Regions from separate parts of the Proteus sp. CA142267 genome, predicted to be linked through region 1. Evidence: predicted binding sites of a transcription regulator. Region 1 holds the regulator's gene; the other holds the start of a gene.
What was found. Region 1 encodes Fur, which represses iron uptake genes when iron is present. Its sites were predicted from a motif close to ATAATAATGAGAACNACTATCAA; they were not measured.
Positions count from the first base shown of each region.

Region 2: a site for Fur is predicted at 2,550-2,572, ahead of fepB (Fe2+-enterobactin ABC transporter substrate-binding protein). Genes of this name have one in related genera too.

Region 1 is NZ_QPMG01000002.1:68,086-77,858, forward strand. It holds gene nagE (N-acetylglucosamine-specific PTS transporter subunit IIBC) at 1-743, shown strand, start outside; gene glnS (glutamine--tRNA ligase) at 941-2,608, shown strand; gene C0T34_RS06090 (OprD family outer membrane porin) at 3,246-4,640, shown strand; gene C0T34_RS06095 (DUF817 domain-containing protein) at 5,190-6,029, shown strand; gene fur (ferric iron uptake transcriptional regulator) at 6,109-6,555, opposite strand; gene fldA (flavodoxin FldA) at 6,746-7,273, opposite strand; gene ybfE (LexA regulated protein) at 7,547-7,855, opposite strand; gene ybfF (esterase) at 8,068-8,850, opposite strand; gene seqA (replication initiation negative regulator SeqA) at 9,311-9,773, shown strand, end outside.
Region 2 is NZ_QPMG01000007.1:62,137-71,909, forward strand. It holds gene C0T34_RS12460 (TonB-dependent receptor) at 1-1,613, shown strand, start outside; gene C0T34_RS12465 (energy transducer TonB) at 1,641-2,435, shown strand; gene fepB (Fe2+-enterobactin ABC transporter substrate-binding protein) at 2,624-3,580, shown strand; gene C0T34_RS12475 (iron ABC transporter permease) at 3,587-4,594, shown strand; gene C0T34_RS12480 (iron chelate uptake ABC transporter family permease subunit) at 4,591-5,631, shown strand; gene C0T34_RS12485 (TonB-dependent receptor) at 5,779-7,860, shown strand; gene C0T34_RS12490 (ABC transporter ATP-binding protein) at 7,941-8,720, shown strand; gene C0T34_RS12495 (DUF1097 domain-containing protein) at 8,821-9,282, opposite strand.

The DNA of each region.
Region 1 (9,773 bases):
CTGATAACTTAACGGGTATTGATGCTTGTATTACCCGTTTACGCTTAAATGTAAAAGATTCCACAGTTGTTAATGATGCCTATGCAAAACGTTTAGGTGCATCAGGTGTTATTCGCTTAAACAAACAAAGTGTTCAAGTGATTGTGGGTACACGAGCTGAATTAGTCGCTAACGCTATGCGTGATGTATTAACACAAGGCCCAGTTGCCGCTTATGAAGGTACATCAGCTTCAACCGTGTCTACTGAAAAAACACCGGTAAAACAAGCTAATGTTAATGCAAAAGTGTTACTTGAAATGATTGCGCCTTTTGATGGTGAAGTTGTGGCATTGAAAGATGTACCTGATGAAGCGTTCTCTAGTGGTGTTGTTGGGGATGGTGTCGCAATCAAACCAACCTCTAATATCGTGATGGCGCCTGCGACAGGTACTGTTGTTAAGATTTTTGATACAAACCATGCATTTTGTATCGAGACTGACAATGGTGTCGAAATCATCGTGCATATGGGAATTGATACCGTTGCATTAGGTGGCAAAGGCTTTAAGCGTTTAGTTGAAGAAGGTGCAGACGTTAAAGTCGGTCAACCTATCTTAGAATTAGATCTTGAATATCTGAACGCTAATGCCAAATCGATGATAAGCCCTGTCATTGTTAGCAATATCGATGATTTTGATAAGATTGCTGAACAAGTTTCCGGTGTTGTGGTCGGAAATAAAACGGTTATCTACAACGTGTTAAAATAAATTCTATCTAGATATTTAATCCTCTATAAAGAGATGGTTAAATAAGACGATAAAACGGGGAGTCTTTCGAACTTCCCGTTTTTTTATCTCTATTTTGATAAATATCTCAGGGGTGTATTTAGCTAAGGTATTTATGAAACCTGCTTATTGGATTATAGTGGGTTAATTATGCGTTTTGCTTTGAGGAAAAAATGACCATGAATGAGGCAGATGCCCGCCCAACGAACTTTATTCGTCAAATTATTGACGAAGATCTGGCTACTGGGAAACATAATAGCGTTCAAACGCGTTTCCCACCTGAACCTAATGGCTATCTTCACATCGGCCATGCGAAATCAATTTGCCTGAATTTTGGTATTGCTAAAGATTATCAGGGAAAATGTAATCTACGTTTTGATGATACCAATCCAGTAAAAGAAGATATTGAGTACATCAACTCAATTCAAAAAGATGTTCAGTGGTTAGGTTTCCAATGGGAAGGTAGCATTCATTACTCCTCAGATTATTTTGATCAACTTTATCAATATGCGATTGAGCTGATTAATAAAGGCTTAGCTTACGTTGATGAGTTAAGTGCTGAAGAAATTCGTGAATACCGCGGTACATTAAAAGAGCCAGGTAAAAACAGCCCTTATCGCTCACGTAGCGTAGAAGAGAACTTAGCGCTGTTTGAAAAAATGCGTGCTGGTGGCTTTGAAGAAGGTAAAGCGTGTTTGCGTGCGAAAATTGATATGGCATCACCATTTATTGTTATGCGTGATCCTGTGCTTTATCGTATTAAATTCGCTGAACACCACCAAACTGGAAACAAATGGTGCATTTATCCAATGTATGATTTTACCCACTGTATCTCTGATGCACTGGAAAATATCACACATTCTTTATGTACTTTAGAATTCCAAGATAACCGCCGTTTATATGATTGGGTGCTGGATAATATCACTATCCCTTGTCATCCTCGCCAATATGAATTCTCACGTCTTAACCTTGAATACACAGTGATGTCAAAACGTAAGCTGAATCAGCTTGTGACAGAAAACATTGTGAATGGTTGGGATGATCCTCGTATGCCAACAATTTCAGGCTTACGTCGCCGTGGTTATACCGCAGAATCTATCCGTGAATTTTGTCTACGTATTGGTGTGACGAAACAAGAAAATAACGTTGAAATGGCAGCTCTGGAATCTTGCATTCGTGATGACTTAAACGAAAATGCACCACGCGCAATGGCAGTTATCGATCCTGTTCGTTTAGTGATTGAAAATATGCCAGAAGGCGAAGAAATTCTTATTGCGCCAAATCACCCGAATAAACCAGAAATGGGAACGCGTGAAGTACCATTTAGCCGTGAGATCTATATTGATCGCGCTGACTTCAAAGAAGAAGCAAACCGTCAATATAAACGCCTGGTGCTAGGTAAAGAAGTACGTTTACGTAATGCTTATGTTATTAAAGCGGAACGTGTTGAAAAAGACGAACAAGGCGAAATTACGACCATTTATTGTACCTATGATGCAGAGACTCTAAATAAAGATCCTGCTGATGGACGTAAAGTAAAAGGCGTTATTCACTGGGTAAGCATTCCACATGCTATTCCTGCTGAAATCCGTCTTTATGACCGCCTGTTTAGCGTACCAAACCCAGCAGCAGAAGATGATTTCTTATCAACAATTAACCCTGAATCATTAGTTATTCGTGAAGGTTTTGTTGAACGTAGCTTAAAAGATGCAGCTATCGAGAAAGCGTATCAATTTGAGCGTGAAGGCTACTTCTGTGCTGATAAGCTTTCAACAGCGGATAAACTTGTGTTTAACCGTACTGTGGGCTTACGTGACACTTGGGCGAAGATTTCTCAACAAGGTTAATTTGACGTACTTTAAGTCACATTAGTATCTTAATGAATAAAATGCTCGGTAATTATTTATCGAGCATTTTTTTATCTGTTTTACAGCTTATTTCGCTTCATTTTTCATCTATTGATATTAAATATTTACTATTCATAATTTAATTAATCTCTCATTTTTTCTTTTTTTAGGTGATAAATTTCTATTTGTTTCGTTTGAAATAGTTTATTCACTATCGCTTTATTCTTTTGTTTCTTCAGATCATCACGTTAAATAAAGCTGTAATAAGAAAAGTGTGATTCACACCTCATATTTTACATCGTTAAAAAAGATTATTTATAAATACTACTTATTATTCCTTTCTATAAAAAGAAATCTTATATCATTTAAAGATTGCTTTATAAAATATAATTAAATCAATCGATTATATTCATTTTTAATCAATCCTTATAAAAGAAAGAAAATGAAACGATCATTTAGTTATGTGCCCTTTGTCATATTTTGATAAAAATTCTTTTTTTTGGGTTGATAATTCGCGTCGCGAAAAATATGCTGTTTCTAACCTAATTTAGGTTTTTTCCCCACTTGGGGTTTTATATTTGGAAATAGGCATTGTGCTTATTTCTTTTTTAGTCAAAGTCAAAGAGGAAACAATGCTATGGTTATGCAACATGCTAAACCAGGCAGGGTGGCACTTGCCGTTATGGGCGCATTGCTTGTAACTGCACTACCTGCAAAAATGTCTCATGCTGAAGGGTTTATTGATGACTCAACCTTAACAGGCGGTCTTTTTTATTGGCAACGTGACCGTGATAGAAAAGAGTTAACACCAAATAGCCCTGATTACGGCAAATACAAAGCTAACTTACACCATTCTACTTTCAACGCTAATCTAGATTTCTCATCAGGTTACCTCGGTAATTTTATTGGTATTGATTTAGCTGCCTTTGGTGCGGCTGAATTGAATAACAGTGGCCCAGCGGCACCTAACGAAATCGGTTTTAGTGATGCAAAAAGTCGCTGGGATGAAAAATGGACTGGCGATCGCAGCGGCATGAGCGTTTATAAAGCGGCTGCGAAATTCAAATTAGGCAACTTCTGGGCTCAAGGTGGATATATTCAACCTAAAGGCCAAAGCTTATTGCGTCCACACTGGAGCTTCTTACCGGGAACTTACCGTGGAGCTGAAGCGGGTGCTGTCTTTGATTTCGATAAAAGTGGTGAATTGTCTTTCTCCTATATGTGGACCGATGAATACAAAGCACCATGGTATCGGAATATGTACAATTTCCGTAAAGCTGATCTAGAAACGAATATCAGCTATCTTCACTCTTTCGGCGCCAAATATGATTTTAAAAACAGCCTAGTATTAGAAGCTGCATTTGGTCAGGCCGATGGTTATATCGATCAGTATTTTGGTAAAGTTTCTTATGATTTCCCAATTGCTGACAATGCATTAAGAACGTCTTACCAATTCTACGGTGCTAAAGATAAAGTTACCGGTGGAGGTGTTAATGACGTTTATGATGGGCTGGCATGGTTACAAGCACTGACTTTTGGTTATACCTACAATGTATTTGACTTCAAAGTAGAAGGAACATGGGTTAAAGCTGAAGGTAATCAAGGTTATTTCTTACAACGCATGACCCCGGGCTGGGCAACCTCTAATGGTCGTCTTGATGTCTGGTGGGATGGCCGTTCTGACTTTAACGCCAATGGTGAAAAAGCACTCTATGCTGGCGTGATGTATGATCTGAAAAACTGGGATCTGTCAGGCTGGGCGGTAGGTACTTCTTATGTTTACGCATGGGATGCTAAGCCAAGTGGTAAAGCCATTTATGACCAAGGTCAGCGTATCAGAGAAAGTGCATGGAATGCGGATATTATGTATACAGTTCAAGAAGGTCGCGCTAAAGGCACTCTCTTTAAACTTCACTATACCCGTTATGATAACCACTCTGATATTCCTAGTTATGAAGGTGGTTTTGGTAATATTTTCCAAGATGAAAAAGATGTTAAGTTTAATGTGATAATGCCATTCACTATTTTCTAATATTGGCATAAGGATAAAGTGTATTAATTGCACTTTATCCTGAATAAAACTAAAAAAGCTAAATACGATTACGATAAGTAAAAATAAGTAGTAGGAAGGTAGGGATGCAGTAATTAAAAAGAGCTTTATAAATAAGCCTTGTTAATAAAGTGAAGTTGTCAGCAGTAGTAAGAAGTAGAAAAGTAGAAGTAAAAGAGTTGAAGTAAAAAGTAGTAAGAGTCGTTTTAAAATCGCAGTATGTAGTAAAAGTAATGAAGTAAAGTCGTCATGTCATGTCGCCTGAGATAAATGTGAGTGGGTTATGTTTATCTCCAGTGCTTCAGTTATTTCGCAGAATTTGCGTAAGGTATTTACCCTAAGTAAAGGCAGTCAGAGTGGGTATCGTAGTGGGGGGTAAATACCTTTATTTTTCATTCCTTTCTTTTTAGTCCTTTTCATCCTTGTAGGTTTTTTTATTCTATGGCAAATTTCTTGCCATTCATTTGATCTCACCTTATTTATTATTCTGCATTGAATGCTGTTTGATAATGCAAGTTTTCAGGAAGAAGCATGTTAAAGCGATTGGACGATTTTTTATTAGAACCACCATTGAAGCCCTTTAAAGGTATAAAACGATTTATTGTTGAATTTCTTTTTTTTGGTGTAAAAGAGGCGCGTTCTTGTTTATTTGCCGGGTTTTTCTTTTTTATTTTATTTGCAACGCCAAGTAAAGGTGTCTTTGGGATACCCCGTTATGATGTGCTTCTTATTCTCGCTATCGCTTTTCAATTATGGATGGTGCGGGGAAAGTTAGAAACATGGGATGAATTAAAAGCGATCTGCTTTTTCCATATTGTTGGTTTTGTGATGGAATTATTTAAAACATCAGCGGCAATTGGTTCATGGAAATACCCTGATTTTGCTTACACGAAATTATGGGAAGTTCCTTTATTTACAGGATTTATGTATTCCGCGGTAGGAAGTTATTTAATTCAAGCATGGCGTTTTTTAAAAGTCCGAATAGATAATTATCCGCCTTATTGGCTGGCAACATTAGTTGCACTTGCGATTTATATTAATTTCTTTTCTCATCACTTTATTGGTGATTATCGCTGGTATTTAACTGCCTTTATTTTAGGTCTTTATGCCCGTAGTGTGGTTTATTTTACGCCTTATGATACAGAGCGAAAAATGCCCTTATTACTTGCTTTTGTTCTGATAGGTTTCTTTATTTGGCTTGCTGAGAATTTCGGTACATTTTTTGGTGTTTGGCAATATCCTAACCAAATTGGTGCTTGGTCTGCTGTACATGCAGGCAAATGGGGCTCTTGGTCACTATTGGTTATTGTTACATTTACTATTGTGGTTCATTTAAAACATATTAAACACAGTATCAGTGTGGCTAAGTAGAGTTATCCTCGGATTTTAGGCAATAAAAAAGGAACTGTTTACAGTTCCTTTTTTTTACTGAGAGATTATCCAGAATGAATTATTTCTCATCATGTGCGTGGCTATCTTCTTTACAATTGCCTTCAGCGCAGTGGCCATATAAATAAAGGCTATGATTGGAAAGCTTGATACCATGACGTTCAGCGATGTTTCTTTGGCGTAATTCAATTGCATCGTCTGTAAACTCGATAACTTTACCACAATCAAGACAAATTAAATGGTCATGATGGTGTTGTTGAGTTAATTCAAATACTGATTTACCACCTTCAAAATTATGTCGGGTAACAATACCAGCATCATCAAATTGGTTTAAGACGCGATACACTGTTGCCAGACCAATCTCTTCACCGATATCGATGAGTTTTTTGTAGAGATCTTCAGCACTGACATGATGGCACTCAGGATCCTGGAGCACTTCCAAGATCTTTAAGCGAGGAAGTGTAACTTTTAACCCAGCATTTTTTAACGCTTTATTATTGTCGGTCATGCGGATTTAATCCTGTTGCTAATGGTGAATTTAATTTTTGTGCTCACAAATAGGTTTTATTCATTAATGCTCGGGTGAATAAATAACCTCATTGATTATAGGCATGATATTTAAAAATAAACACCCCTACCTATCACACTATCTTAGCACACCATTGAATAATTATCATTCTCAATATTGAGTATTTATTTTATCCCAGAATTTCGTCTAGGCTCATTTCTTCTTTGATTTGAGCAACCCAAGCGTCAACACGCTCTTCGGTTAATTCTGGTTGGCGGTCTTCATCAATGGCAAGACCGATAAAATGATTATCATCTGCAAGCCCTTTAGAGGCTTCGAAATGATAACCTTCTGTTGGCCAATGACCTACGATAACAGCACCACGAGGCTCAATAATATCGCGGATAGTCCCCATTGCATCACAGAAATATTCTGCGTAATCCTCTTGGTCACCACAACCAAAGAGCGCAACAAGCTTACCATTGAAATCAATATCTTCTAGTGTTGGGAAAAAATCATCCCAATCACATTGTGCTTCACCATAATACCAAGTAGGAATACCCAGTAACAGAATATCGAACGCTTCGATGTCTTCTTGACTGGATTTTGCAATATCATGAACTTCGGCATTATCAGCGCCCAGTCTTTCTTGAAGCATTTTGGCAATATTTTCAGTGTTGCCAGTATCACTGCCGAAGAATATTCCTATGATTGCCATAAAGTGAGATAACCTCTTTTATTCTAAATTCGTTATATTTCAAATTGTAGCGTTATTGACTACGTATATTTTCACAAGTTACATACTACTTGCATGTTTCTAGTGACTCATTTACTTGTCACCTAGCTACACTTCAAAATATTTAGAGTATATTTGTCTGTGTTTGAACAATTACTAGTGAAAGATAAGCATTGTGTTTTCATAGTAGAAAACTAAAAATGTATTTTGACGAAAATAGCAGGCTAATTCTGTCGAATTTGTGTGGTTTATCTGCTAGCTATTCTTGTTTTGATGCATTTTTAAGGCGTGATTTTGCGCCAATTGCTCAAGTAATATTTCTTCAATAAGCTCACTACGACTGACGTTTCTTTCTGTCGCCAACTCATTGAGAGCATTTACAGCATCTTCATTTAATTTTAACTCAACTCGACGTAAGCCATTAACTCTGTCACGTCTTAATTGATTACGTTTATTAATTCTAAGCTGTTCATCCCGAGAAAGCGGGTTTGTTTTGGGTCGCCCAGGTCTGCGTTCATCTGCGAACAAATCCAGTGTGGTGCGATCAGTTTGTTCTTTTGCCATAAATTTTGCTGTGAAAGGGCGTATACCAATGACTAAATTGCGAAACGCCCAATAATACCCCACATAGTGATGTCTCGCCACTGCTTCCTGACTTTAACCTATTGTGATTTGGTCTTTTTATCAACAGATACTGTTTTTAAGTATAATAATTATACATTCTACTAAATTATCATTTTTTCAGTGGCAATATTTTAAGTTGTTAAGTTTATTAACTAAGATTTCTCTAAAAAGCGGCGAATTGCCTTAATAACGGTATCTGGTTTTTCTGAATGAACCCAATGTCCAGTGTTTGCAACAACAAAAGCGGTCGCGAGAGGAAATTGGCGAGCTATATTTTCACGATATTCATCTAAGATATAAGGTGATAAACCGCCTCGAATAAATAATACAGGATGATGCCAAGCAGGCACCTCTTGCCAGCCAATAATGTCTGAATAGGCATTTTTTATTGCAGGTAAATTAAATAGCCACTCACCATTTTTGAATGATTTTAGTAAAAATTGGATCACACCTTCTTCTTCAATAAAAGGACGCATGATTTCCACCGCATCTTGACGGCGTGTAACTTGAGCTTTTGTTACGGCTTCAAGTGCAGCAAAAATTTTATCATGGCGACGAACGTTATAAGCAACAGGTGACATATCAATCACAACAATATTGGCGATTCGCTCAGGGGCTAATGCTGTCATCGCCATCGCAATTTTGCCTCCCATTGAATGACCAATAATAATGGCTTTTGAGATATTTAAACTATCAAGTAATGTGAGCACATCTTGCGCCATATCTTGATAATTCATACTTTCACTATGAGGAGAATGCCCATGATTACGCACATCAATTTGTATCACGGTATTATCTTGGCGAAGTGCGCGACCTAAAACGCCTAAATTATTCAAATCACCAAAAAGTCCGTGGATCAAGACGATAGGTAAATTGGATGCAGGTGTCGTTTCAGGTTGGTGTAATTGATAATTTAATAATGTATTGAGTTTCATATTAATGACCAAAATAATTGCGATTTTCTTCTATGATGACATGCACAAGGTGGCTAAGCCAACTTATCGTAATAATATGAAAGAGTGATAAAGTTCAGAAATAATTGATAAGATAAATTTATAAAAAACCATAAAATCATTATTATCTAGATATATATTCTAAATTTATTTAAAAAGTTGAAATCTTGACATTGCTCAAAAATAAATAATTAGAATTTTATATTATTTGGAGGCTGGAGTGGTGTGATATAGCGGAATTTAAAGCTGACTTTGTGCGAATAAGTTCAAAGAATAGAAGATGATACCGAGATAAACAATAGGATAAATACCGAGCTTAGCCTTTAAAACGGTAGGATCTTGAATAGATCCTCTTTAAGTTATTGAAATTTACCTATTTTGTTTTTAAAGATTATATCTTATAATCCTAATTACTTTTTTTTGAAAACAGTACTGGGTAGCAATGAAAAAGATAGAAATTGATGACGAACTTTACCGCTATATTGCTAGCGAAACTAGACATATCGGTGAAAGCGCTTCAGATATTTTAAGGCGTCTACTGAAGCTCGATGCCAAACAGCCCGCACAACCAGTCGTTGTCACAGAGTCAGTACAAGCATCTGTTATTAAACAGGAAGCTGAACCTAAATCGATTACACCAGCAAAAAATCCGATCCGTGAAATGCGAGAATTGCTGTTATCTGACAGTTATGCAGAAAAAACAAAATCAGTTGATCGCTTTTTACAGATCCTTTCTACGTTATATAGCCTAGATAGCGCTACTTTTACTCAATCTGCTGAAACAGTACATGGACGAACACGTATCTATTTTGCTGGTGATGAACAAACACTACTCGATAGTGGACGTCATACAAAACCGCGCCATATTTCAGGCACGCCGTTTTGGGTTATCACTAACTCGAATA
Region 2 (9,773 bases), on a different contig from region 1:
AATTAGACAGTGATGAAATTAAAATTCCTGAAAATTTTGATTTTGTTACCTCAGGGAGAGCAGGACAACGTCATGAAATTAATTTAGCCCTTTCCACAGATTGGAAGCCACTTTCTTGGTTAGCTATTACTGCTGGCGGAAAATATCATTATTATCATTTAACGGATACTTTTTTAAATAATAAGCGACGGAATAACGTAAAAGGTTATGAGAAACCCCCTTCTATTAGAGGATATATAGTAAGTTATAAAAGAACATTGACACAGGAAGAGTGTTATTTAGTTGGCACTCTATGTGGAATTACGGAACAACAGTTACCAGAAAAATATAAAAGAGTAATAAGAGATCCTGAACTTAGAGAAAAAAGAAGGATAGTACAAGCGTATAAATTAACTCATCCAGAGTATGAAAAACTACCTGATAATATAAAAAAAGAAATTAATCGTAAAATAAAAATCTCAAAACAAATGCATTTTGAAAATAGAACATATCTCCGTGATGAGAATGGAAATGTTGTTTTCAACTCTACTACTATGAGACCAATGAAAACAGAGTTATTATATTGGGGTTTTGATGAATATGGAGAGTTATTAAAAAGCAATAATATTTTGTTAAACGGTTATATTAATATTAATGAAAAAGTACCTGATCCAATTACAGGTGAATTAGTTAATAAATATGAAATGGGCGTTTCTAATCCAATACCTATTTATCTTGATGATGATAAAGATAGTTTTGCACCAGAGGCCAGCTATCATCATGGCGCATTTTCACCCTTAGTGTCTGCGACGGTATATGCCAACGATATATTGCGTTTTTATGGACGTTATACTGAGCAGCTACGGTTACCCAGTTTATTTGAAGATACCAGTGGTTTTTCTGGGTCAAAAGCGCGTTATTACGGTTTTAAATTAAAACCCGAGCGTGCGAAAAGTGCTGAGTTAGGTGTTGTGTTTGATTTGACAGATTGGCTAAATGTGGAGCGCCATGCCGATATTAAAATTAACTATTTTCGTACCAATATTGAAAATGTGTTTGATAGAGATGCGAATTGGCAAATTAGGCAATTTGAAAAGCAAATATTAGAGGGGTTAGAGGTTCAAGCTCGCTTTGATAATGGCTTTATTTTTATGGATACGGCTTTAGTTTATAGCCATAAAAATAAAGTATGTGATAAAAATGCCTTTAGTAACTACGATCCTTCAGGGTTATTAGGTGTTAAACAATGTATGACGGGGGGTTATCCCGGTGGTTTTTTACGTACTTCTATCCAACCTAAATATTCGGTTAATTTACATTTAGGGACTCGTTGGTTAGATAATAAATTAGAAGTTGGAAGTCGTTGGCTTTATTCATCAGAAGTGGAAAATAAAGATGAAAAATGGCTAAAAGAAAAATTACCACGAGAAATGTATGGCAGAAATAACAACCCAATGCGTTGGGCAAAAGTCTTTACCGTTGATGCTTACATTAACTATCAATATAGCCCTAATTTATCTTTTGAAATAACGAGCAGTAATTTATTAAACGAATACTACATTGATCCTTTAACGCGATCAGGTATGCCTGCACCCGGAAGAACATTCCGATTAGGTGTGACTGCACAATTTTAACTAAAAGAGAGTAAGGAGCTTTTATTTATGTTGGCACTTTCTGTCAGGCAACCGCTTAATATTTATTATTGGCTAATTGGCATATCATTAGTTTATATCGTCGTATTAAGTTGGGTGTTGCGTTCACTTTCTATGACAGAAAGTGCACACCATATTCATCAGCAACAAGAAAATACATTATCCGTTTACCAAGTGGTATTTTCACCGCCTCAACAATCAACAGTGGTGCCGGAACCTTTAGTGGAAACGGAGCCACAAGAAACGCCCATTGTTTTACCCATTGCCGAAAAAGGGGAGTTTGTTGAAGCACCAAAGAAAATACCTGAAAAAATAAAAGAAAAGCCCACACCTATAAAACCAATTACACCTGTAAAAAAACAGGTGGTGCAAGAAAAAGTAGAGCCGATAAAACAGCGTGATTTAGAAAGCCAAGTAGCGCAAACGACTTCAGAAGCCTCGGCAGAAAGCTTGACACAACATACGGCAAATTCGTTAGCAGGAAGAAGTCATGCATTAAGCGAGAAAGGAATAGGGCAAGGCGAATCTGATAATCACTATATTAGTTCACTGCGTCGAGAAATAGAGCGTCATAAACGTTACCCATCACAAGCACGTCGTATGCAACATGAAGGTCAGGTGGTGGTGAGTTTTTCACTCACATCTGAAGGCACGATTTCAAGGGTTGAGATAGAAAGTACCTCGGGTATTTCTTCCCTTGATAATGCGGCTATTGCTGCGGTTAAACGCGTAAAACCTATAGGTCCTAAACCCGAAAACCTATTGAACCCTTTGATTGTTTCATTAGATTTTCAATTAAATTAATAAACTAACGAAAACACCTGAGTGCGACTTGGACTTGGGTGTTTTTTTATAAAATTGTTTTTTGTGCGCTCATTCTCATTTTTCCGATCACAAACCCACAAATCCTTGTTGTTAATGATATTGATTATGATTAACATTAATAATTGCATTTATTATTTAAAGTAAAGATATTTACTTGGAAAGTGGTCATGTTTAAATCCGTTGTCTCTATTGCCTGTGTTTTTATTTTTTCTTTCATTGTTAATACAGCAAATGCTTCTGATGTTGGCGCTGATAGCCAATCTTGGCCTCGCACTTTTATCAACGTTGATGGCACTAAAACTGAAATTAAAACAAAACCTCAGCGTATTTTATCGGCATCAGTTTCTATCACAGGAACGCTCCTTGCCATGCAAGCTCCGGTGGTTGCCAGTTCAACGGCGGCAAATGGCCAATTTTTTGCCCAATGGGATAAAGTAGCAAAAGAGAGAAATGTTGAAAAGCTATGGTCTGCGGGCAGTGTTTCATTAGAGATGGCTTATCTTTATGCACCTGATTTAATCGTTGTTTCTGTAAATGGTGGTGATACGGTCTATCCTCAAGTTGAACAATTTAAACAAATTGCGCCTACCATTGTTTTAGATTACGGCAAACAGAGCTGGGAAAGCTTGGCGTTACAATTGGCACAAGCCACAGGACAAGAAGAAGAGACCAGTACACTATTACAGCGTTTTGCAAAAAAAGTAAAAGAGGGGAAAGAAGCACTACAACTCCCTGAAGGTCAGGTCAATATTATCTCTTATTTTGGTGCTGGTACTGTTAATCCCGTTTCGCTAACCACCAGCCCTCATGCGGTATTATTACAACAACTCGGTTTCACCATTGAAAGTGCAGATCTTGCGTGGCAACCGAAAGATAAACCTGTTTCAGATTTTGTGTGGGCTCAATATGAGCATTTAACACAACTCACTGCACCTACAACGTTTCTATTAAGTGGAACCGCCAAAGAAGCCGATGTATTTATGGCTGATCCCATTCTTGCAAATCTGCCTTCTATAAAAAATAAGCAAGTTTATGGTTTAGGTGCAAACTCGTTTCGTATTGATTATTACAGCGCGCAAGAAATTATTAGTGATATGGTTGCGCGTTTTAGCCAACAGAAGTAATAACGCATGTTGACTTCTCACCACAGCATAAAGTGGGGAATAAGAAGCGCTATTCTTCTATTGCTCTGTTTTGCACTATTAAGCTTATTTGTAGGAAGCCGAGCTGTTTCTATACACACAACATGGCAGGCTTTTATCGATTTTGATACGACAAATAGTGAGCACTTATTAGTGCGCTATTTGCGCTTTCCTCGCACATTATTAGCGATAGTGATTGGTGTCGCATTAGGCGGAGCCGGAACACTAATGCAAGCTTTGACACGCAACCCACTTGCTGATCCGGGCTTGTTTGGCATTAATGCTGGGGCTATGGTCGCGATTGTCTCTTTAATTGCGCTAACGGGGATCACTGACGTCACTATTTACATGTGGTTTGGTTTATTAGGCGCTTTCTTCGCGGGTATTGGTGTTTATCTTCTTGGCGGGGTAAGACACGGACTTAACCCTGTGAGAATGGTGCTTGCAGGTGTTGCTCTCTCTGTTGTTTTGCTCGCTATTACACAGCTTGTTACGGTAAATAGTGATGAGCGCGTTTTCGATCAATTCCGCCATTGGGTTGTGGGTTCATTACAAGGACGTAGTTTTGATGTTTTGTACCCGATTACAGTATTAGTGGTCATTGGAAGCGTGATTGCTTACTCACTCACACGTTCGTTAGATATTGTGACTTTAGGTGATGATATTAGCCATGCGTTAGGGGCTAACCAAAAAAGAGTCTGGTTATTATCAGCCTTTGCAATAGTGCTTCTTGCAGGGAGTGCAACCGCAGCCGTTGGGCCTATTAGCTTTTTAGGATTAACCGCTCCTCATTTTGCTCGTCGTTTAGTCGGTGCTGAATATCGACGTATCTTACCTATGTCAATGCTGATTGGTGCATTAGTGATGTTAGTGGCAGATTGCTTAGGGCGGTTAATTGGTACGCCGGGAGAAATTAGCGTTGGTATTATGATCTCACTGATTGGCGGGCCTTTCTTTATCTATCTGGTTAAACGTTGGCGGATCATTACATTATGAAACTTAAAAATAATGAGATTATCTGCCAATTGGGTACATGGTCTTGGATCTTCTCTCCAAAAGATATCATCATCGCCTTTCTTTTATTTTTATTGATGATTTCTCTCGCATTTTTCGCTCTGACAACAGGTAAATTTCCTATCGAATTTTCTACATTGATAGATATTGTTGTTGGGCAATCAGAAGGCGGTATTAAAGAAAAAATCGTCATGGATATCCGTTTGCCTCGTCTGCTTACCGCAATGGGAGTTGGTGCTGCATTAGGTATTTCAGGGGCTATTTTCCAGTCAATTTCTCGTAATGTTTTAGGTTCACCGGATGTTATTGGTTTTACGACAGGTGCAGCAACAGGTGCATTACTTCAAATCATTATTTTTAATGGCACAGTTGTGGATATCGCTATTTCTACGTTAATAGGCGGAATGGCAACGGCGCTAATTGTTTATCTGCTGTCATTAAAAAATGGTGTTATGTCTGGTTACACCATGATTTTAATTGGTATTGGTGTCGGTGCCATTTTACATGCTTTTAATGGTTTATTGTTGGTAAAGGGCAATATTGATAATGCCATCATGGCTAATCTTTGGCTTGCGGGCTCACTAAATGCCCGTACTTGGCAACATGTTTATCCTACCTTTATTGGTTTACTGATCCTTGTTCCACTTATTATTTTTTACGCTAAGTCATTAACGTTAATGGAAATGGGTGATGATATGGCACAGCAATTGGGTGTCCATGTAGGTAGAGTTAGATGGGTGATGATTTTTAGTGCCGTATTACTTGCCTCATTAGCGACAGCCAGCGCAGGGCCAATTGCCTTTGTCGCACTCGCTGCACCTCAATTAGTGATCAGATTAAGCCATTCAGGAAAGTTACCCATTGTGGGCTCTGCATTAATGGGAGCACTCCTTTTACTTTCTGCTGATGTGTTATCACAAAGCCTACCCATCAATATCACGATGCCTGTTGGTTTAATGACAGGTGTTATTGGTGGACTTTATTTGTTGTGGTTACTGACAAGAAAACAGAGAACTTAAAATAATAATAAAGGAAATAAATATTTACTAACTTAAGGATGAGTCATGGGATGGTCGCCAGAAAGACTAATTAAACATTTGGGATGTAATGAGAGTATTTTATAAATCGTCTAATGGCATGCTCTATGGCATGAAAGGTATAGACTTATGTCTACTGTTCTTACTCTACGCGCTAAAAAAGCCACAATAACAACACTTGTACAAACGGCTTTATTAGGAACTTTATGTATTGCTGTTCCTAATGTAAATGCACAAGAAATAGAAAAAACGTCAACGTCACAAGACAACAAAAAACACGATGAAAAAGTGGATGTATTAATTGTGACGGGTGAAAAACTGAATAAATCTATTTATGACACAGGCTCAAGTGTCACGGTTTATGATGCGAAAAAAATAGAAGCCACACCAAATGCAGATGTGAACACACTACTGCAAATGACTCCCAACATTGTTGATAACGGAAACAGCAATGCTTTACCTGCTATTCGAGGTGTTGATGGTTCAGGGCCTGCACAAGGTGCGATTGCCTTTTTAGGCGGTACTCGCCCCAGAGTTAACTTCTCCGTTGATGGTCGTTCATTTACCTACAACGAATTTGGTTATGGTGCTCAATCGTTATGGGATGTGAATACCGTTGAAATTTTCCGTGATCCGCAAAGCTATGTTCAAGGTCGTAATGCGATTGCTGGTGCGATTTTGGTGAAAACTCAAGATCCAACATTCTATTGGGAAAATGCTGTAAAACTGGGTGCGGGTCAGCAAGATCTTCGTGAATATGCAGTGATGACTTCAGGGCCACTGATTGAAGATAAACTAGCATTTCGTTTTACCGCAGAAAGACAAGAGCGTGAAAGCTTTGTTCACATGGATAAATACTCACCAACGGGTGATCCACGCGATATCCATTCCAATACATTTCGTGGAAAACTGCTTTATGACTCTTTAGATGATCCTGATTTCAAAGCCAAGTTAACAGTCAGCCATCTTGATAGTCGATCACCGCAAAATGAAGCCAATATGGCGAGTAATTTAGCGCCAAATGCACCTTCACGTTTTCGTCCTGTGATTAAACGTAAAACAACCAGTGGTATTTTAAATACAACATGGGAAGCGAATGACAATTTAAGTGTTGAAAATACTCTGATTTATACTGATTTTTCAACACGCCGCCTCACTGAAGCCCAAAGCCCTCGTGCGGATATTGATGCTAAAGAGTTTGAGTTTGAACCGATGCTTCGTTTTAAAACAGACAGTGAGGCATTAAGCGGAATTTTTGGTTTACGTTATTTCCACGCCAAACAAGATGAATTTGTAAATATCTTTGGTGGTAGTTATTTTGATGATAAAACAGAAACGGCTTCTGCTTATGGTTCATTAACTTATGCACTGTTTCCTGAAATTGATATCACATTATCAGGGCGCTTTGAACGAGAGCACCACACTCGTAATGGGGGAAGTGCAGCCGTTGCTATCGATTTTGATGAAACTTATAACACGTTTCTCCCTAAAGCAGATATCGCATGGAAACCTGCCGTGAACCAAACCGTCGGTTTTGCTGTCGGACGAGGCTATAACGGTGGTGGCGCAGGTGTGACTATTGGTAAGCCAATTGTTACTTACGTATATTCACCCGAATATGTATGGAACTATAGCCTCTATACACGTAATAGCCTGTTGGATGACAAGTTGAGTGTTATGACAAACTTGTTCTATAACGATTATAAAGATATGCAACTGCCATTCTATTTAGGGCCAAACTCTTCCACCATTCGTAATGCGAAAAAGGTTGAAACTTATGGTGCTGAATTAACAGTTGCTTATCAGCCAATAGACGCTCTTGAATTAAATACAGGTGTTGGTTTATTAAAAACTAAAATCAAAGACTTTGGTAACAGTGGTATTGAAGGGAAAGAGTTAGCTAGAGCACCAAGTTATACTGCAAATGTCGGTGCTAAATATCAATTAACACAAGCGATGGATATTAGCGGTAATGTTCAGTTCTCGGGAGATTATTTCTCGAATGCGAATAATGCAGATAGCGGCAAAGTAGATAGTTTTTGGTTAGCTAATTTACAGCTTGGCTATAACTTTAAATGGGGTAGAACAACGTTATTTGCTCAGAACTTATTTGATTCTGATAAACGAATTCTTACTCCAGATAATAATAAAGATACTGCTATTTACCAACGCCCTCGTATGATTGGTGCTTCAGTAGAAGTTCGTTTCTAAATATAAATCACAGCAAAGGGTGGTGTTAATTTATCACCCTTATTTTGCCTAATGTGATCATTCAATAAAAAGATAATGTTATGCACAATAGCCGATTACAGACACACAGTTTAAAATTGGGATATCAACAGACAACGATTTGTCAAGATATTTCGCTTTCTATTCCTGATAAAAAGGTCACCGTCATTATTGGCCCCAATGGTTGTGGTAAATCAACGCTATTGCGTAGTTTGTGTTGTTTATTGAAACCATTATCAGGCCATGTTTCATTAGATGCTCAGCCTTTAACGTCATTACCGACCAAAAAACTTGCCTGTCAAATCGCGTTATTACCACAAACGATGCAAGCGCCTTCTGGGATCACTGTGGCTAATTTAGTAGCAAGAGGACGTTTTCCTCATCAAAGCTTTATGCATCAATGGAGCCGAGAAGATAAGTTAGCCGTAGAAACTGCAATGAAAGAGACTGGGATTGTAGAATTTGCAGATAAAACAGTGGATTCGTTATCTGGCGGTCAACGGCAACGTGTTTGGGTAGCGATGATATTAGCGCAACAAACCGAGATTTTACTGTTAGATGAGCCAACAACATATTTAGATATTGCTTATCAAATTGAATTACTCAATATATTTCGAAAGCTTAATCAGCAACAAGGACGCACCGTCGTCGCTGTTTTACATGACTTAAACCAAGCGTGTCGTTATGCCGATTATTTGGTGGTGATGGTGAAAGGAAAAATCATTGCGCAAGGAGAGCCAAAATCTATTATCAATCAAGCGCTAATCAAACAGGTTTTTGATTTGGAATGCCAAATTATTCCTGATCCTGTTGTTGGGACACCGATGATTGTACCTTGCTAACTATATAACTAACTATATTGCTGGCTATATAGCTAAGAAATAAAAAAGCGGCTTTAGCATAACTAAATACCGCTTTTAGATTTGAGTTAGCATAAACAAATTACGCTGTTTTTGGCCATTTATTGGCAACCCAAAGTCCACTCATTTTCATCGAATACCCAAATAGAACGCCAACGATTAATGAAGGGATGGTTTGAGCGAGATCCCCTTGAGCGGCAAATATAGTACATGCTCCAATAAAAGTGCCGGGAATATAAGCAAGTAGTGCACTTTTAGCTTGGATACACATCACAAAGGCAATAACACCTGTGACAGCATAGCCAAAAATAGAAATATCACTAAAGACTTGGCTACCATAAATAATCGCTAATGCCCAAATCACGCCACTCATAATGGTAGCCATAGTGACAGCTAATCCTTTAATACCTTCTTTAGGATAAGCAAAATAGGCGGTGCAACCCAAAAAGCCAGCCCAGCTTAATAAATCAAATTGATTAGCAATAAATGCCCAAATGGCAGAAAGAATGCCTGTTGTCAGCGCAGTAAAATAAAGCGTTCTCACGATAGACTCTTAAATATAAGGGGGATATTTACCCAGTTAACTAAAAACGAAGTTTAGCATTGTCATTGACTGATTTTCTATATTTAGATCATTAAAATGCACATTTAATAATGGTATTAATACGTGTTAGATATATTGTTCTTTATTCAAGATAGAAAAAATAAAAAGTAAACGATTGCGTAATAAATTTTATTTATTAAATGTAAAAATAAATATTTAACTACGTATTATTTATTGATATTTAATTTATTTTTATTCTTCAATAATATGAATATAAAGAGTTCGAAGAGAATAAGGACAATTGTTTTCGGTTTCAATTAGTGTAAAACCATGTCTTTCATAAAGTTGAATTAGATTTTTATTATTTTCGCATTCTAATATAATGATCCTACCACCAATAAGAGCTTTTGCTTCTGATAAGACGGCATAACATTCAAGATTAACTTTAAAGGATAAAGAGAAGTAAGCAAGAATTTCACCATTATCATTTA